4 regions of the Paenibacillus sp. SN-8-1 genome follow, and region 1 is predicted to be linked to each of the others. Evidence: riboswitches for the same ligand, from Rfam matches in the RefSeq annotation. Region 1 holds a riboswitch; each other region holds the start of a gene.

Region 1 (4,984 bases):
TATGTATTCTCAAACTTCATGAAGGGCATTGCCTTTGTAGACGAAGTTGCGGCTATCTCGGAGGCTTTCAATCATCATCCATTTATCACTATAGACCATAAGACCGTGACGCTCCGTCTAACCTCTTGGGAAGCTGGCGGGATTACTGCAGTGGATATCAAGGAAGCCCAGCAGTATAACGAGGCTTTTGAGAAGGCACGCTCGGCTGAGTAAATAACGCAATAGGAAGATGAATTACTGCGTGGGGCTTACACCGCCATACAGAGCGGTTAAAGGGCACCAGATTTGGATTCCAAACTTAAGTCATATTGCGGACCTCATGCCGTGTGTTGCGATGGAACAGCAGAGGTTCTTACATATTTCAGGGGCAGATTCCCTCAGAATAGCAGAGAAGCGCATATCCAATAAAAAACACGCCCTCCGGAATACGCTTACAGCGTAAAAGAGGGCGCGCTTTGATTTAGTTATTTTTTTGCGGCAAGCCATTCCGCTACATTGGCAATCTCTTCGGGCTTCAATTTGTCTTTGAATGACGGCATGGCGTCTTTACCCTTGGTAACTGTGGTAAAAATTTGCTCATTGGTCAACTGCGCACCGACCTTTTGCAGACTAGGTCCAACCTTACCCTCAAGCTGATCACCGTGACAGCTGATACAGTTGGCTTTGACAGTAGCTTCTGCCTTGGCTGCATCCAACGTGACCTTCGGCATAGTAGGCTTATTCTCCTGTGCTACTTGTTCTTTACCCGGCAGGTTGAACATGAGCACGATGGCCAAAGCGCACGCGATAAAGAACAAACCGCTCATGATCCACTTTTGCATTCCAATCGTCCCTCCTATGTATGATACCTTCTCTCATTATAACGGAACATCCTGTTTGATCATAGCATTTGTGACAAAAAAACAAACAAGTTGTTCACTTTGACTTATTTCATCAGCCGGAGTGCGATTGGTCATTGTGATATACCATGCAGTAGAAAGGCTTCATTCCATCCGGAGTCCGCCGCTCATATTGGTCCGTGATTTGGAACCCCGCCTTCTCATAGGTACGAATGGCCCGCTCATTCCATGTAAGGACTTCCAGATCCACCTCATGATGCGGATAGCGGCGCAGGGCCTCATGGACGACAGCCTGTACGAACGACTTACCCCGTCCCTGCCCACACCAATCAGGCCGCATTCCAATCCCTAAGCGGGAGACACCCACCATGGGAAAGATCTGCGCAAATCCGGCTAACTCCCCTGTATTCGCAAGAACAGACACGTACTGCTCCCGGCGAAGCTGCGGGTCCCCAAATTCAATCTCAAGCGATTTCATTTGTTCCCAGGAGTCAAAGCTGTAGATATCATAAGGCGGGTCGTAGACCCAGGAGCAGATGTCTTGTGCGTGGGATTCTTCCATAGGAATAACCTTGAAGTACGAAGAGCTATTCATCAAAAGGAGTACCTCATTTCGTTCTGATCTAATTCATTTAGAATATGAATATTCAATTGTGTTTTATATAGAGAAAATTTCGAAAAAAAAAGAACTAAATATGTGTTTTCACACGTTTAACCCCTATGGCAGTGGGTAAATATAGAATAAGCAAATATATGGAATAAAATTATTTATTCATTCGAAATGTCTGAAACCTTTTACAGTTAACACACGTTTTAGAAGTAGGTACTAAGGAAGCAAAAAGACCGCAGGCGATTCCGGCAAGAATCGTGCGGTCCACGCGGATGTAAATTCCATTTGAGGGAATGGAGTTTACAGGTTCACAGCATATTTAGTGTATTTGGCTTGGCTGAGAACACGTTTAGCTCCAACGTAGCGTTTGCTGTAGTAGCTGCTGCTGAGACGGTCAATATGGATGCCTTTTGAGGAAGAGGCGTGTGCGAATTGGCCGTTTCCAATGAATACTCCGACATGAGATACACCGGTACCGAACGTATTAAAGAAGACAAGATCTCCTGCTTTCAACTGGCTCTTCGCCATAACTGGAGAACCTTGATGAAATTGAGCTTTGGATTGACGGGCAAGTGTTACACCCATCTTCTTGAACACAAAAGATGTAAATCCGGAACAATCGAAACCACTTGAAGTTACGCCACCCCATTTATACGGAGTACCGTATACACTCTTCACCGTATGAGTTAGTGTGGAATCTGCGAAAGCGCTACCTGTTCCAAGTGTGAACAATAATGCCAAGCTCGTTGCCGCTGCTGCTAGTTTCTTTCTCAAGTTGTTAAACTCCTTCCAAGGCCTGCGAGGTTAGCTTGAGGATTCGGTTGAAGGTTCCCTATGACCCCTTTAATGCAAGATCAATTCACCCATAACTGGTTCCCCCGTTTCCCAGGTGCGTGGGAATTCGGCTGATTTGTTGGTTTAGTGCACCTGAACTGAAAATCCTCGAGATAACGAGATTTCAGGACCCAGCGTTCACGGGAAGTGCTTGTATGACTCTTGTAATGAACATCAAGACAGCCTTCAGAACGCTCCGACATATGACAGTAATAATTACAAAGTTGTTACTAATTCCTTGACTATTGTACCAAAGGCCCCAAGCTTTGGCAAGTTGGATCTCACTTTTTATGTCAAAAAAACATATGATTACGATTTATTTGTCGAAAAATTGGTTAATACTAACTAAAATCCCTAGTTTTGGGCAAACAAAAACCCGCAAGATTCCGGCAAGAATCACTGCGGGCGGGCCAAGGGAACTGCTTATTCTACATCGTCGTTGTCTTTAGAGGAATCGGCAACAGATTGAAATACTTCGTTGCTCATAATACGCTTAGCTCCAACGTAGCGGTTGGTGTAGTAGCTATCACTCAGCTTGCTGATGGTAACGCCCTTTGAGGAAGAGGCGTGTGCGAATTTGCCATTACCGACATATACACCCACATGTGACACACCATTACCAAAAGTATTGAAGAATACCAGATCTCCGGCTTTCAATTCATCTTTCGATACGGCCTTGCCCATTTTGAATTGGGAGCCAGATTGGTGAGGAAGGTTTATTCCCAGTTTGTCAAATACATACATCGTAAAGCCTGAGCAATCGAAGCCGCTAGTGGTAGTTCCACCTGACTTATACTCCGTGCCAATTACTTTGTCCACGACTTTGTCCAGCTTGGAGTCTGCGAAAACGCTTCCAGTCCCAAGTGTGAACAAAATGGACATAGATACTGCTGCAACTACAAGTTTCTTCTTCAAAAGCGGTTAAACTCCTTCCAATGCCTGCGAGGTTAGCTTAAGGATTCGGTTGAAGGTCCCCTATGATCCCTCCGTTGCGAGATCAATTCACCCAAAATTGGTTCCCCCGTTTCCCGGTGCCCGGGAATTCGGCTTGATATCTGTGCACCTATAACAAGAATACGACATGGAAGTCGAATATCCTGCTGTGACAAAAAAATAATTACAATGTTGTTACTGTCTGTTCATAATTCACATTGTAGCAAGGGAGGTATCTTTTGGCAATGGTTACTTGCGAGATTTCCCGGAGGGTTGAAAGAAAAAGGGCCTCCGCAGAGAAGCGGAAGCCTTGGTGGACGCGGGTTTAAGGAAGATGGAGGTAGTTCTCAATTCTTCTCATTCCAAAGGTGATATTGCGAGGCTATGTGCCAAATACTGAGAGTCGTGCGAATGAAAGGATAGGTTTGCTGAAGGATAAGGGCGAGAAATCCGGTCCAGATCCAGGATGCTGTACTGAAAGCACCGAATAGAAGCAGGGCTGTTCCGCCTAGGAACAGAGATATTCCCGTAACGATAAGCAGTCGCCGCAAGCAGCTTAGGATAGAGGAGAACATTCCCCGCCCGAAGATATAACCGAACTGTGCATATAGAAGAAGCTGATGGATGAGATAGCCATAAATCAGCCAACCCAGAATATATATAGCAGTATAGAGGAGCGGATAGCCGCCAGTCTGTATACCCTGTACAAGAAGATCCAGCACCTTCGGTCCGATCCAGTAAGCAGGACCTAGAACAAGGATGAGCTCTATGAGGTAAAAGATGGTGACCGGCTTCCACAGCCGGCCAATCCCTTGGAAGAACACCAGACCGGCTCCGTCCGGGGTTAGCGGACGAAGTCCATACAGAATTCCTGCCTGAATGAGCGGCGTAAGCAGTATTCGCAGGATGAACATGCCGGCAAGAAGCCAGAAGTACAGATGCACCTCTGAGCTGTATTTCAGCTCCAGCTGGCCTTCAATAAGAAATAGAATGCGGCTCAGGTCGCTCGGCGCTGGATCGGGGTAGCGCTGCAGAAGCGGAATAATGGCAGAATTGATCAGCCTATAGAGAAATACACCCCACAGCAGCTGATATAGAAATAGGATAATGACGACCGGAAACTGTTCCTTGGTACTTTGCCATCCGTTACGAATGTATCTCATTCTACTATTGGTCACCTCACCATGAGAGCAATCCAAGTAGGGACTCCACTACTTTGGTTATGCCCAGATTCCACCGCGTGCCTGTCTTCTCTTCCACTTCTGCCTTCAGATAGTTATTGATATGCTTGTTCTCCAGCACCAGGGTATAGCCGGGATCAATCATAGCCCAGGCCAGAGGCTGTTTGTACCGCAGCTTGTAGACAATCTGACTCTCATCGCCCTTCCAGGTCTTGCGCACGATTTGTCCATCTTTAAAGCTGAATAGAATGGGGACCTCCGGATAGCTTCCGCCGAGTCTGCTGATCTTCACGACAGACTCATATAGCGGGCCAGCGCTGGTCTGTACGGGGTTCACTGTAATGGAATCAACCGAGTAGTTCGTCATTTGTCCGCTGTATACATATTGATTGAAGTAATCTTTCCATGACCGCCCGGTAACCTGTTCAACGATTCTCTGAAAATCAGAGGTTGTGGGATGCTTGAAGCGGTACTTGGCACTGTAGCGGGCCATGATCTTGTTCATGGTGCTGGTTCCAACCTGACGTTCAATGCCGAGCAGCACGAGCTTGCCGCGGGTATATACATTTTGGGCATAGGTGTCAGAA
Region 2 (4,984 bases), 220 kb from region 1:
GGAGAATTATGGCGCGTTAGCTGGTGGATGTACCACTTCCTGCTGCTGGCTTCGATGATTGTGATGATTACGGGTCTAATTAGACAGTATGCATCCACTCCGTCATGGAATATGACCTTTAAGGGACTCTATTCCACAAATCCGATGGAGCGGATTACCAGCTGCCTGTCTCCCAGTGTGAGGAACTTGATTCAAGCAACCGAGGAGAAGGACCTGTATACGGCTGGACATAACTTCAGAGTTACGATGTATGCGATGAAGCTTGGCGAGGAGATGAAGCTGTCACCCGAGGAGCTCCGGGCGATCTCTCAAGGGACTATTATTCATGATGTCGGCAAGATTCATGTTCCAAATGAGGTCCTGAACAAGCCGGGGCGCTTGACGCCTGAGGAAAGAGATATTATTGAGCTTCATCCCGTCAAAGGTTATGAGATGTGCCGAACGCTTGGATTCATGAAGGATGAGCTGGATATTATCCGATCTCATCATGAGAAGTGGGATGGCACTGGATATCCGGACCAGTTAAAGGGGGAGCAGATTCCCTTGCTGGCCAGAATCGTGGCTGTCGCGGATGTGTATGATGCGCTAACTTCAACCCGAGCTTACCGGAAGGCCTGGACCCACGAAGAAGCGATGAAGCTGATTACCGAGAATCAGGGGACTCATTTCGATGCGGAATGTGTTAAGGCTTGGATTCGGGTATGCGAGCAGAACCCTGAGGTCTATGAGTATCCGGCGCATGTGATGGAAGAGTGGGATCAAAGACGAATGCTCCACCCTGGGGGAGAGCCCAAGGGGGCTGGGGTCATCGGCTAGAGTTAGAACGTAGGGGCACATGAAGTGCCTCTTTTTTATTTGCTATTATTGATCAATTTACAGATGCAGATGCTATTATGCGACATCACTATTATATTAGTAATAAGGTGGGAGTTACGGAAGGAGGAACGAGGGGATGGAAGTTAGAGATCAGGAAGTAGTCTTGATCCACGCACAGGCTAATTACTATAAGAGTGCGCAAGAACAATTAATTGGAGACCTGATCGTGACAAGCCAGAGGACGATTTTCGAATCAAAGAAAGTGAGTATATTTGCGGAAGACATGGAGATCTCTCACGATCAGATTAAATATATTGAGAAGTTCAACTTTTTATCTTTAATCCCTAGTGGACTAAAGATTGTAACTGTTACAGGAGAGCAATTTAAGTTTAGAACGGCAAATCGGGATGGGCTTATTAAGGCGTACATACAGACACAAGTTACAGTACTTTGAATCATTCCGCTTGTGGAGCGGCCGTGAAATAAAAGGGGGAAGTCCCGCTAGCCATAATGGCTGATGCGGCTTCCCCTTTTTTGAGTTTACTTTGTTAAATGATAAGGAACCGTTGTAACAATAACTTTTCTCCGGTACAGCAGCTTGGTACGAATCACAAGACCCGACTGATTATGGAGGATGTTATGCCAGCCCTTCTTGGGAATGAACTGGGGAATCACCACGGTGACCTGATAATTCGATTCACTTGCCTTGCGCTGGACGGTATCTACGAATTTGAGAAGCGGCTGGATGATGCTGCGGTAAGGCGAGTGCAAGGTGACCAGTCTGACATCAGGCTGCCACTTCATCCATTTGGCCTCAAATTCGTTCTCATCCTGCTTTTCAAAAGACACATACACCGCAATGACCTGATGCGCGTTAAGCGACTTGGCATAGTTCAGTGAATTCTCAACCACATGAGTAATCCCCGCAACAGGAACAATGATCACGTTCCCTTCGATTGGTATGGAGGGCTCACAGGTCGTAAGCCGCAGCTGATCCCCGACCGCCAGATAGTGCTTCTTGATCCGGTAAAAGATATAGATGATAATCGGCAAGAAAATCAATACGGGCCATACCTGCGCGAATTTGGTTAAGAAGAACATAATCGTAACGATCAAGCTGATCAGGGCACCGATGCTGTTAATAATGAGTTTGGACATCCAGCCGCTCGGCTTCTCCCGAACCCATTTGAAGATCATGCCTGTTTGGGACAGGGTAAACGGGATGAACACGCCCACAGCATACAGCGGAATCAGGTGCTCAGTCTGTCCTTTGAACATAAGGATCAACAGAATGGAGCAGACTCCGAGAATAATAATACCGTTAGAGTACCCTAATCGGTCTCCGCGAACCGTGAACATTCTGGGAATGAACTTATCCTTAGCCAGATTGACGGCCAGTAGCGGGAATGCGGAATACCCCGTGTTGGCAGCGAGAATCAAGATTAAAGCGGTCGTCCCTTGAATAAAGTAGTACATGAAATTCCGTCCAAAGGTCTGTTCAGCAATTTGTGAGACGACAGTGACCTCAGCTCTCGGCGCAACTCCGTAATAGTAAGCCAGGAACACGATGCCAGTGAACAGTAAGGCCAAGAGTGTTCCCATCGCCATTAAGGTTTTGGAGGCATTATTGGGAGCCGGGTCTTTGAAGTTAGGAATCGCATTTGAGATAGCTTCTACACCGGTTAGCGCCGAACTGCCGGAAGCGAACGCCTTGAGAAGCAGGAACAAGCTTATACCCGCTACGGGAGTGCCCACCGGAGTATGGAGCTCAGGGGATACGTGCCCGGTCAGAATATTGTAAATGCCCACCGCGATAAGGATGAACAGAGCCAGAACGAACAAATACACAGGATAAGCGAGAATGGAAGCGGACTCCGTTACCCCTCTCAGATTCAAGGTGGTAATGAAGAGTACGAATACGATCGCAATAATCACTGTAAAAGGGTGCAGACTCGGAAACGCAGAGGTTATTGCATCCGTACCGGCCGATACACTCACCGCAACTGTGAGAATGTAATCGACCAGCAAGGAGCCTCCGGCCACCAAGCCGTAATTCATTCCAAGGTTCTCCTTGGATACAACATAAGCCCCGCCGCCATGCGGATAAGCAAAAATAATCTGCCGATAAGATAAAATAAGAGCCGCGAGCAATACCAGCACACCTACCGCAATCGGGATGGAATACCAGAAGGCTGCCGCACTAAGAGTAAATAGTACAATCAGGATTTGTTCAGGACCATAAGCTACGGATGATAGCGCATCGGATGAAAGGATTGCTAAGGCTTTGGTTTTGTTGAGCTTTTGCTCACCCAGTTCATTTGACTTGAGTGGGCGCCCAATTAGGATTCTCTTTAGAGCTGACAATCTTTTCACCACCATTTAAGTCAATAAATTTAACAACTTCAGTTACGCCTACGAAGTGTAAAATGCCCACTAGTCTAATCTAAAATACTGTGGACACGGATATTTTACTTAAACGAGCTCCACCTTCCTTCTCAAATAACGCTTACGGAGTTAGCTGTCGGATTCGGGCCCTTGAGTAGCCCTACCTTGAAAGGATTCACCCCTGGATTGCTGCGGCAATCCGTTTGAACGGTTCCCCCGTACTCATACGAGTTTCAGCGATATGGAAATCGAAACCGATGCTTATGATACTCTCCTCCACCATCCTTGTAAACACTTTTTCATCCACATTAAACGGCTCGTCCAAATGTAGAATAAGCACTTATTTAAAGGAAGCGATTACATTTAGACAAAGAGGTATTCCTTTGTCCCATGAGCTTCTTAACGTCGGTTTCCCAGCGTTCTATCGCCTTTTCGAGCGATCAGGAAAAGCCCCCTCCGAAGGCTGGAGAGGGCTCGCTTATAAATATAAAATTAGTTTCTTATCCTTGCTCTGTCTTTTCCTTGTCACCGCCGAATTGAACGCCCAGGTGGCCGTTATGACTACCCAAGTTTCCTCCTATGTCAAAGCCCACACCTTTGCCGCCGCCCAAATGGGCGTCGCTGTGGATGCCTACGCCATGCTTGCCGCCCACTTTGCCGCCCACGTCATAGCCGACACCCTTGCCGATGCCAAGGTGTCCGCCGGCGTGTGCGCCGATTCCGTGCTTGCCGCCCACATTGGCTCCGGCATCAAAGGCTAAGCCCTGCTTCAGGTTCAAGTCCGCGCCGGCATGGGCGCTGGCGCCATAGGTGCTTCCGCCGAGCTGTCCGGCAGCAGAGGCGCCGATTCCTTGAAGGCCGAGATGGCCTTCGCCCTGAAGACCGAGCCCGTGCTTGCCGCCGATTTTGGCTCCGGTATCGACTTGAAGTCCCTTCCCGCCGCCGAGGCTGGCATCGGCATGAGCACCTACCCCATAACCGCTGCCGCCCAAGTGGCCGCCAGCCTGGAACCCTGCTCCTTGCCCGCCGCCGAGATGCCCGGCGGTCTGTATTCCTACGCCATGCTCACCGCCAAGGCTTCCGGCCGCATCGAAGGCAAGCCCTTGCCCGCCACCGATCTGGGCATCAGCATGGGCATCAAGCCCGTACTTTCCGCCATACTGGGCTTTGGATTGAAGGTTCAGCTCGAAATCCCTTGGTTTGGTCTCCTGATCTTCATTTCTGCCGTAGTACTGTCCGTCCCTATGATGGTGATGGTGCTCACCTCCGTGATCATGTCCAAATCCGCCTTCATGGTGATAACCGGGGTATCCTCCGCCTGGGAAATACCCGGGATATGGATAGACGTAATAGGGAGGATACGAATAAGGGTAGGGATATACATATGGGTAATGATAAAGGTAAGGATACAGATAAGGAGTAGGGTAGGAATAGGAATTCGGATAAATGGAGCGGTAATTCGGATATCTATTAGGGAAGTACGGCGGATACGTCATCTGAGCATTTAGGTCGGTACTCACATTACTTGTCATACAGGAACCCTCCAATAATATTGATGATGTAGCCTATTCACAAATGAGCTGAAATGACACCCGCCCAGGAATTGAATGATGATCCCAAATCAGATACCATGCTGTATAGGACTAAATCAGTTAAGGAGCTGGAGAAGCGAGTGGAAGTCACAGAGCAGCAGGTTGCACAGTGGATGGTCCAGGAGATCAGACACAGGGGCATCCTGCACCAGGAAGAAGCGATCCAATACGTCAGAAGCCATTTCGGAGAA
Region 3 (4,984 bases), 2.1 Mb from region 1:
CGTTTGTATGCTTCAAAACAATTTACCAGTGGCTTTATGACGGACGTCTGGCTGGGGGCGAAGTTAACGTGTTGCGCCATAAAGGAAAACGACGGAAGCCTATGGAGACACGTGGCCGGTTTCTAGTGGGTAAAACGATTGTCCAGCGTCCTAAATCCGTTAAGAAGCGTGAGTCATTCGGTCACTGGGAACTCGATACAGTTGTCTCCAGCCGGGGAAAAAGTCGTGCCTGCGTAGCGACTTTTATTGAACGCAAGACGCGTATGTACCTGGCTGTTAAGATGCCTGACCGCACCGCTCATTCCATGGAGATTGCATTCGGAGTAGTAACTGGGCAGTTTCCACAAGGAGCCTTCAAGACCGCCACCGTTGACCGGGGGAAGGAATACCATTGTGCGCGTTCACCAGCATGGATCGGGCGCAAAACATGGTTCGGTTGTCCAAAGCCGGACGTCCTCCCTGTGGTTTTCGTTCAGGTGGAAACAGGTCTTGAACTCGCTGCCATTGTGTCTCTTTTATTTCGTATCGTGTATTCATCTAATGTATTTAACCCATGTATTACCTTTTAAACAAGTTTGAAGACACACCCTAGGAATGTACATTTAGACTAGAATAAGGCATATTCACAGACGGCATTCTAAGGAATGTCGTTTGGTTTGTTTACTGGTGATATTTTCCTTCGCGGGGAACAGCCCTTTTTTATTGCATAATAATACATGCTGTTTTATAATGACTCAGTCCTAATATGATAAACAACTAAAATAGAAGCAAGGAGCGATAACAAAATTGAGAAAATTACAGACGCTGATCATAGTCCTGCTGTGCTTCGTACTATCTTACTCAGGGCTATCTGGGTCGGCTTATGCCGATGAAGGCACGAATCCAGCGAAGAAGACGATTGTGCTGGGAACAAGTGCTGACTTTCCACCCTATGAGTTTCATAAAGTTATTGACGGGAAGGATCAAATTGTAGGTTTTGACATTCAGATTGCGAAGCAGATTGCTGCGGATATGGGTGCGGAACTGAAAATAGAGGATATGAGCTTTGACAGCCTGCTGCCAGCTTTGACAAGTGGTCGTGTAGACTTTCTGATCTCAGGAATGAACCCTACACCAGAGCGGAAGAAGAGTATCGACTTCTCCACCGTGTATTATCGCGCGAATCAGTCCATTATGGTTCGTAAAGCAGATAAAGACAAGTACAACACCATGGATACGTTAAAAGGGGCCAAGATCGGCGTTCAAAAATCTTCCCTGCAGGAGGAGATTGGCCAGAAGATTGAAGGCGCACAGTTAACCTCTCTAGATAAAGTTTCTGATATACTTATGCAGCTTCAGACTAACCGTGTCGATGCGGCTATTATTGAAGGACCGGTAGCCCAGGCTAATCTTACGGATGATTTCGCTATTACGGATGCGGTACCTCAGGTAGAGGATTTCGGTTATGCTATTGGGGTCAAGAAGGATAACCCCGAGCTGCTCAGCAGTATTAATAACACACTAGCCCATTTAATCAAGGATGGCAAAATTCAGCAGTTCGTTGATGATGCCAGCAGCTTGGTTAACGGGAAGCAGAAGGCCCAAGATACATTCTCTTTCTTCCTGAAATATAAAGATTATTATATCGCGGGTATTAAATATACACTCCTTCTGTCTGTACTCGGAGTCATATTCGGGTTCATTATCGGGCTCTTCATCAGCTTGCTGCGGATGAACCGAATCGCGATTCTTCGCTGGATCGGTGTGGCTTACATTGAGGTTCTGCGCGGAACACCTATGCTTGTCCAGCTCTTGATCATTCATTATGGGCTCGCGCTGACCTTCCATATTAATTTCACTGCATTGGAATCAGGGATAATTACTTTATCCATCAACAGTTCAGCCTACCTTGCTGAAGTGTTCCGCGCAGGTATTCAGGGCGTGGATAAGGGGCAAATGGAAGCTGCAAGATCACTTGGAATGTCCAGTGGTAAGGCGTTCCGCTTCATCATTCTACCGCAAGCGATTAAGAATGTTCTGCCTGCGATTGGTAATGAATTCATTACGATCATTAAAGAATCCTCGATAGTTTCATTCATCGGTGTAGCTGATCTGATGTTCCAAGCCCAGGTGGTTCGCGGTATTTCTTTTGCGGGGCTGAATCCTCTCCTCGTTGCAGCCGTGATCTACTTCATCATGACCTTTGTACTTTCTAAACTATTGGGTCTATTGGAAAGGAAGCTGAGAACTAGTGATATCCATTAAAAATTTGCATAAATCCTACGGAAAGCTGGAGATTCTTAAAGGCATCGATGCAGAGATTGAGAAAGGTGAAGTTGTTGTCGTTATTGGTCCGAGCGGATCCGGTAAAAGTACATTTCTCCGCTGCCTCAATTTGCTTGAACAGCCTACTGCAGGCGAAATCCGTTTTGAAGGTGAACTAATCACAGATAAGAAGCATAATATTAACCTGACACGTGAGAAAATGGGCATGGTATTCCAGCAGTTTAATCTGTTCCCCCACAAAACGGTGCTGGAGAATATAACTCTAGCTCCCATCCAGGTTAAGAAGCTTGATCGTTCAAAGGCTGAAGAGATAGCTCTGGATCTGCTCCGAACCGTTGGACTTGAAGACAAGAAGGGAGCATTTCCCGCACAGCTGTCTGGTGGACAGAAACAGCGGATCGCCATTGCGAGGGCGCTTGCCATGGAGCCGCATGTAATGCTCTTCGATGAACCTACATCGGCCCTTGATCCAGAGATGGTGGGCGAGGTTCTGGATGTCATGAAGAAGCTGGCTGAGAAGGGAATGACCATGGTCATTGTTACTCATGAGATGGGCTTTGCCAGAGAAGTCGGTGACAGGATTCTGTTCATGGATCAAGGCACGATCATTGAGCAGGGTTCCCCAGAAGTTGTTCTGGGCAATCCAACCCACCCGCGTACACAGGATTTCTTAAGCAAAGTATTGTAAAGGTAGGAACAGAATCAATTGTATAACCTTAAGCTCTATCCCAATGGATAGAGTTTTTTTTTTGGAAACTCAGGGACCCATATCTATGGAATACTTGTAATAATTTACGCGATACGAATATGATTTCCAGCAATTGCTTGGTCAATTGGTTACAGAATTGTGATATATTCGAAGTGCCGAAACTTGAAGCTTTCAAGTGCGGGGGATGATTTACGGATTAACTATCTTATCAACATCTGATAGATAATCCTTGGGGTGAAGCGCTGCTTTTTAATTAGAGCGCCGGGTTGTATCCTCAATCCGAATCCGACAGCTAACTCCGCAGGCATGATTAAAAGGAGGATTTTATTTATGTCATCTAAGAATCTTACACAGAACAAAAAGGTAAACAAATTGTCGTTAGTCGCGAAAACGGTTACAGCCATGCTTGGCATGGCCGCGTTTATCCACATGACCCCTGTCCATGCTGACTCCGTACATACTGCAGTAGAGGGAGACACCTATTACACACTGTCCAAGAAATATGGGATCTCTATCAACAACCTAATGACTGCGAATCCCAGTATCAATCCTAATAATATTTATGCAGGATTGCCGATCAAGCTGCCAACCAGTCTGAAAACTGCCAGCATTGGGGCTAGTCTGATCGTTAAAAAGGCAGATCCGCTTGCTACACTCAAAGTATTCACAGCAAACAAAGTTGTGGAAGCATGGGGGAAATCTTTTAATTACTCCAAGACCATCAATGTTGTAGCTACAGCCTATTCCGCAGATCCTAGTGAGAATGGATGGGGGCCGGTTGATTATTATGGTAATCCGCTTGCTTTGGGCACTATTGCAGTAGATCCCAAAGTAATCCCTATGGGAACTAAGGTGTTAGTGACCGGTCATAGTCATTCTGGTCTTCCGAAGAAAGCATTTGTTGCAAAAGCGACAGATCAAGGCAGCGCGATCAAAGGGAACCGTATAGACATCTTCATTCCTGGCAGCCAGTCGACTGTGGACACATTTGGCTTTCAGAATGTGAAGCTATATGTCATTAAATAATTGGAATTAATTCAAAGAGGAAAGACTCCAGATATATATGGAGTCTTTCCTCTTTTGCTTACTTAGATCCTTTGATATGGAGGAGTTTGCTCAGATCAACAAAAGTATAGCCCTTACTTCTTAGTGTGTTTCTTACTTCTGGCAATGCTTGTACAGATCCCGAGAGATCTGCGCCAACTCCACCTCCGGCATGCTGAAGAATAATGGAGCCGGGACCTGCGGCGCTCAAAATATTGCGTTTCACCTGATCTTTGGACAGACCTTTCCAGTCTTTCGAATCAACGTTCCAATTAATCACCTTGTAACCACTGGCCTTCGCCCATCGCAATTGCTCCTCATTAATCTCCCCATAAGGAGGCCGGATTAACTTGGGGCGGGATCCTGTAAGGTTGTAAATGATCTTCTCAGTACGGAGAATCTGATCTTTGAAATAAGCAAGGTTACGATTTTTGAATAAAGGGTGGTTATAAGAGTGGTTGCCGATCAGATGTCCCTCACGTTGAATACGCCTGACAAGACCAGGATGCTTCTCCGCCCGATTGCCCACCACAAAGAAAGTGGCTTTAATATGATATTTAGCAAGAATATCAAGGACTTGAGGGGTGAAGCGGGGATCAGGAACATCATCGAAGGTCAGCGCGATCTGCTTAACGTGAGGCCCCCTGAATTTAAAGGTCTCGGCATACTTCCTTCTTAATTCACCAAGTGTTAATGATTCATGACTTGATGCAACTTTGCTTGTGGAGTTCTGCTCCTCAGGGTCCTGAGTCATCCGGGCTGCAGAAGCAGCTTGGGAACTCGGCAGCATCGATAGGACAAGCAACACAAATAAAATTGCATATTTGTTCCGCATCAAGAAATCTCTCCTTTTACAGGACATAGTACCTGTTGTTATTTCCTGATATGGGCGGTTTTATCCAGAGTCCGCCTGCTCTGTGAGCAATATCACGGCAGCCCCAGTTGAAAAGAGGCATCGTAATGTTC
Region 4 (4,984 bases), 2.2 Mb from region 1:
CGAACCGGGCTCTCGAGCTGCTTGGGAAGGAGAAAGGCGATTACTCGTTCCTCAGTCCGAACTCTCATGTGAATATGGCGCAATCGACTAATGACGCTTTTCCAACAGCTATACATATTGCAGTATTGTCTTTGATGGAGCAGCTTCTGGTCACAATGCGTGAAATGCATCAGGTGTTCGTTGCCAAGTCGAAAGAATTCGACCATGTGATCAAGATGGGTAGAACTCATCTTCAGGATGCTGTACCGATCCGTCTGGGACAGGAATTTGAGGCCTATTACCGAGTGCTGGAGAGAGATATTCTCCGAATTGAGAGCTCAAGACAGCATCTGTATGAAGTTAATATGGGCGCAACAGCTGTTGGGACCGGGCTTAATGCGGACCCGAAATATATAGAACTCGTAGTTGAATATTTGGCGAAGATCAGCGGCTTCCCACTCGAGACAGCAGTTCATCTTGTGGATGCTACCCAAAATACGGATGCGTATACTGAGGTATCGGCGGCCCTAAAGGTATGTATGATGAATATGTCCAAGATCGCTAACGATCTGAGACTTATGGCTTCAGGTCCTCGTGTCGGCTTTAACGAGATATCTCTGCCTGCAAGGCAGCCGGGCTCTTCGATTATGCCAGGCAAGGTTAACCCGGTTATGGCCGAGGTTATCAACCAGGTAGCGTTCCAGGTGATTGGCAATGATCACACGATATGCCTGGCTTCATCAGCAGGGCAGCTTGAGCTCAATGTGATGGAGCCTGTACTCGTGTTCAATCTTATACAGTCCATCAGCATGATGAATAATTCGTTCCGTGTATTCACGGATTATTGCTTATCGGGAATCGAAGCAAATATAGACAAAATGAAAGAGGATGTGGAGAGAAGTGTAGGCATAATAACCGCAGTGAATCCACATCTAGGCTATGAGGTCGTATCCAGAATCGCCAGGGAGGCAATTCTTACAGGAGCGTCCGTAAGGGCACTATGTCTGAAATATAATGTACTTACCGAAGAGGAACTGAATCTGATTCTGGATCCTTATGAGATGACGCATCCAGGCATTGCGGGAGCAGAAGTATTCTATAGAGATGAGAAGAAAAGTTAACTTTTGAAAGATATGCCATATTTAGATTTAAAGGCTGGTCAGTGATAGAACTGAACGGCCTTTTTTGTTTAAGTTAACTGAGGGTCAGGACGTTATATACTTTAAATATATTATTGTAATTATATGTCGAATGGTGTATTATTTATACTAATTATTGGTCTTTTCTACAAAAAACAGGCGATTCTGATAAGAGTCAGTGACGCAAACTATAGGAACTCTGATACTATTTTTTATTTACCGCCGGCTAGCTATCGACAGGAGGGTGTATGCATGAAAGACCGGTACTATGTAACAGTAGAAATTCAGGATCGCATAAACAAGGTAAGGAAAGAGCTTGAGGTATTCAGTGAGGTAGGGAAGCTGCCTGTGATATCTGATTACCTGGAATCTTTTAAGAAAGAAGGGCATCTTATGGAGATCAAAGATTTCATAGAGATGAAGTTCAGACCGACTAATCCGGCCGAGTCCCCTGTAATTTCCATAAAGGTTATTCGTGCTATGAAGGACCATAGTTATCATTCCAACCTTACCCAGCGTCTAGGTTATAATTACAGATAAATTTAACGATTCTGCTATAAAAAAGAACAAGAGACTATCCGGCAGGATAGTCTCTTTGCTGTGACTCTCTCTAACTAAAATTAGTTCGCAATAAATTCCTGAACCCATTCCCCGTTATAATAAGCGACACCGATTTTAGTATAGTTAGGACTTAAAATGTTTTGTTTGTGTCCCGGGCTGTTCATCCATGCTTTCATGACTTCGGCAGGGTCCTTCTGACCCTTGGCGATATTTTCTCCCGCATAAGTGTAATGAATTCCGTACGAATTCATCATGTCAAATGGGGAACCATAGGTAGGTGAAGTGTGGTCGAAATACCCTTTAGAGTACATGTCTTTAGCTTTATCGAGGGCCATAGCAGCCAAGGCTTTGTCGGCGGCAAGGGGTTTTACACCCGCTTTGGCGCGTTCCTGATTAACCAGTGTTACGACCTGATCAGCATATGCAGATTGGGAATTGCTTGCCTGTGTTGTATTCGTTTTAGTCTGACTGTTCGTTTGAGCTTGATTAGTGGTTGTGTTAGTTGTGTTCGTCTTCGTATTCGACCCAGTCTGATTTCCAGTTCCTGTTTGAACTTTTGTAGTCCCTTGGTTATTTAGATTTCTAAACTGCTGTAGAAAACTATCCCAAGAAAAACCTTGAGTCGTAAAACTTTGATTCGTGCTGTAAGTCCAGACCTTGTAATTCACTGTTGTGGTATTGTCGGCAGCGGATGCTGCTCCCGTACCTACGACCATGCTAAGCGCAAGCGCGCCGGTAATTAGACTTTTTTTGAATCTCATTTGAGCATTTCTCCTTTTATTAGCCTGCGAGGTTAGCTGTCGGATTAGGGTCAAAGAGTAATCACCCCGCCACGGTTATGGCTTCACCCCAGTGTATGGGTCCCCCGTGCTTGTGATAAGCTTCGGCCTTTATTTACTTGAATCTTTTGTGTTCGTAATGGCCTTGGCCATAGATGATTCAAGTTCGCTACAAATTGTAGCACGCCTATCCCGAGAGTTCATTGGTCAAAACTTTCCATGCCAAAAGATCTGGCATAGTAGATTCCGCTGGTTTGCTGTCATTCTTATAAAAAAATCGGTTAACATATAGGAACATCTCTACGAGAAGTTGTGAACATATTGAAGGAAGGTAATCAATTGGCACGATCACTATATGTTTCGCTTGTCCTCCTGAGTTTGATCTGGGGAGGTTCGTTCTTTTTCATCAAAAATTTGCTTTATGATTTTGGCCCTTGGGGAAATGCATTTATGCGCTCAACCTTCGGATTTTTGTTTATAACAGGATACATGCTGATTATGCGCATTCCATTTGCCGTGCGGCAGATAAGGTGGGTTCCCACCGTAGTCGTAGCTATGATTAACATGGCATTACCATGGACGCTAATTGGTTTCAGTGAAACGAGGTTAGCCAGCAGCATGGCCTCCGTGCTGAATGCAACAACACCTATTTGTACCATGGTGGTGGGGCTGCTGTTCTTCGGCTCGAAATTCCGGCGTATTCAGTGGCTTGGAATGGGGGTTGCTCTCTTGGGGTTGATTGTACTGCTCGGAATTCGCCCCGGTTCTTTTCTCCAGGTAGACATGCTCGGATTCGGCTCGATGATTGCCGCTACACTTTGTTATGCTGTAGGTTCCCAATTATCCAAAAAGCTGTTAGGGGGACTCAATATGTATCAATTAACGTTCGGAACCTTGCTTGGAGCGATGATCGGAAGCGGTATTCTTGCTGCTACGATTGAAGGTGTGAACTTGACTAAGATTGCCGTTCCGGCCAACCTGTTCGGGGTCCTGGGATTAGGTGTTCTGGGGTCGGGTGTGGCTTATATATTGTTCAATTACATGGTGCTTAAAGGAAGCCCTGAGTTTGCGACCTCGGTCACCTATCTGGTGCCGGCGACAGCCATGATATGGGGCTATACCCTGCTGCATGAGCCCATCGGATGGAGCCTGGTAGCAGGTCTGATTCTCATACTTGGCGGTGTGTTCATTGCAAGCCGAAGTGGAAGGCAGCCGATAAGGAACAGGACGGGGGCCAAGTAGAATAATGGAAGGGTTGTGCAATTAAAAAGAGGATGCCACTTAAGTTCATGTATAGACTAAAAAGGGCATCCTCTTATTTATAACTGGGCTCTCTTAGCCTCGCCCGCCCTGGAAGCTTGGATACTTGGTCATCCCGCCATCCGCAAAAAGTGTAATTCCGGTTACGTAGCTGGCTTCGGAAGAGGCAAGCCAGGCGGCAACGGCGGCAATCTCCTCAGGCTCTCCAATATATCCAATCGGAATCATGGAAATGACGTCCTCTTTGACCTTTGGATCGGCAAATTTCTTGGCATTGATTGGAGTATTAATAGCTCCGGGGCCTATACTGTTCACCCGAATACCCTGGGGTGCAAATTCAAGAGCAAGTGTCTCGGTTAACATTTTGATCCCGCCCTTGCTGGCTGCATAATGTACGAAATGAGGCCAAGGAATCTTCTCATGTACACTGGACATGTTGATCACGGAGCCTTTGATTTTCTTTTCCAGCATATAATGGATGGCTTCCCGGCTGCCGAGAAAAGCACCGGTTAAATTCACATTAATAACCTTGTTCCAGTCCTCCAATGATAAATCCTCGGAATGAACCTCGTTCTCCACACCTGCGTTATTAATGAAGACGTGGACAGCTCCGAATGATTCATCGGCCGAACTTATGAGCTTCTTCACATCTTCCTCTTTCGTCACGTCACCTTGTACGGCCAGCGTCTTTCCGCCGTTTTTTTGAATGTCCTGGATCAATTGATCCAGTTCTTCGCCCGGAGAACGGTAATTAACGATCACATTGGCTTTCTCCTGCCCGAAACGCAGTGCCATGGCCTTGCCGATTCCGCTTGAAGCACCTGTAATAATTACCGTCTTTCCTTCAAGGTCTTTATACATGTAAGCATCTCCTAAAGTTATCTTTTGGTGAATCCCATCATAACGCCGCCGACAATGATCAAGCAGCAGCCTAAAATAACAAAGACCATCTGCCGCCCGGATTTCTTCTCACCCAGAAAAAATATTCCGCCTAGGGTAGAGATAATAATCCCGGTCTGGGAGAGAGAGAAGCTGGTGGCTTGACCGATATGGGGGAGAGACAAAAGCAGCCCCAAATTGCCAATTCCCCACCATATACCTGTGAGGATATTCCTTGTCATATATTTATTAAACGGATCATGCTTGAAGGTTAACAGTAAAGTTCCAGCAGTTATCCCTATTCCTTGGGGAAGAACTGCGGCCCAGCCGTTGATATTGAAATAGCGCAGGAGACTGACATAGATAAGGTATCCGAAGGTGGATATA

What was found. A riboswitch is a leader RNA that binds a small molecule or an ion and turns the genes downstream of it on or off. The one in region 1 is predicted to bind cyclic di-AMP.
Region 2: linked by a shared signal. The riboswitch ahead of ACRRNK_RS01695 (APC family permease) and the one ahead of ACRRNK_RS00485 (C40 family peptidase) in region 1 are both predicted to bind cyclic di-AMP.
Region 3: linked by a shared signal. The riboswitch ahead of ACRRNK_RS10260 (3D domain-containing protein) and the one ahead of ACRRNK_RS00485 (C40 family peptidase) in region 1 are both predicted to bind cyclic di-AMP.
Region 4: linked by a shared signal. The riboswitch ahead of ACRRNK_RS11885 (CAP domain-containing protein) and the one ahead of ACRRNK_RS00485 (C40 family peptidase) in region 1 are both predicted to bind cyclic di-AMP.

Annotation. Positions count from the first base shown of each region.
Region 1 is NZ_CP194782.1:99,900-104,883, forward strand. Features, by position in the region: gene ACRRNK_RS00470 (4a-hydroxytetrahydrobiopterin dehydratase) at 1-213, shown strand, start outside; gene ACRRNK_RS00475 (c-type cytochrome) at 465-821, opposite strand; gene ACRRNK_RS00480 (GNAT family N-acetyltransferase) at 934-1,437, opposite strand; gene ACRRNK_RS00485 (C40 family peptidase) at 1,750-2,223, opposite strand; cyclic di-AMP (ydaO/yuaA leader) riboswitch at 2,228-2,366, opposite strand; gene ACRRNK_RS00490 (C40 family peptidase) at 2,707-3,198, opposite strand; cyclic di-AMP (ydaO/yuaA leader) riboswitch at 3,205-3,342, opposite strand; gene ACRRNK_RS00495 (hypothetical protein) at 3,564-4,379, opposite strand; gene ACRRNK_RS00500 (M1 family metallopeptidase) at 4,396-4,984, opposite strand, start outside.
Region 2 is NZ_CP194782.1:318,908-323,891, forward strand. Features, by position in the region: gene ACRRNK_RS01685 (HD-GYP domain-containing protein) at 1-816, shown strand, start outside; gene ACRRNK_RS01690 (GRAM domain-containing protein) at 953-1,270, shown strand; gene ACRRNK_RS01695 (APC family permease) at 1,357-3,195, opposite strand; cyclic di-AMP (ydaO/yuaA leader) riboswitch at 3,304-3,450, opposite strand; gene ACRRNK_RS01700 (hypothetical protein) at 3,702-4,733, opposite strand; gene ACRRNK_RS01705 (DUF6953 family protein) at 4,874-4,984, shown strand, end outside.
Region 3 is NZ_CP194782.1:2,171,177-2,176,160, forward strand. Features, by position in the region: partial or broken gene ACRRNK_RS10245 (IS30 family transposase) at 1-395, shown strand, start outside; gene ACRRNK_RS10250 (ABC transporter substrate-binding protein/permease) at 778-2,244, shown strand; gene ACRRNK_RS10255 (amino acid ABC transporter ATP-binding protein) at 2,231-2,953, shown strand; cyclic di-AMP (ydaO/yuaA leader) riboswitch at 3,118-3,296, shown strand; gene ACRRNK_RS10260 (3D domain-containing protein) at 3,305-4,000, shown strand; gene ACRRNK_RS10265 (polysaccharide deacetylase family protein) at 4,059-4,853, opposite strand.
Region 4 is NZ_CP194782.1:2,487,609-2,492,592, reverse strand. Features, by position in the region: gene aspA (aspartate ammonia-lyase) at 1-1,100, shown strand, start outside; gene ACRRNK_RS11890 (hypothetical protein) at 1,371-1,658, shown strand; gene ACRRNK_RS11885 (CAP domain-containing protein) at 1,739-2,440, opposite strand; cyclic di-AMP (ydaO/yuaA leader) riboswitch at 2,447-2,578, opposite strand; gene ACRRNK_RS11880 (DMT family transporter) at 2,798-3,700, shown strand; gene ACRRNK_RS11875 (glucose-1-dehydrogenase) at 3,794-4,579, opposite strand; gene ACRRNK_RS11870 (GRP family sugar transporter) at 4,597-4,984, opposite strand, start outside.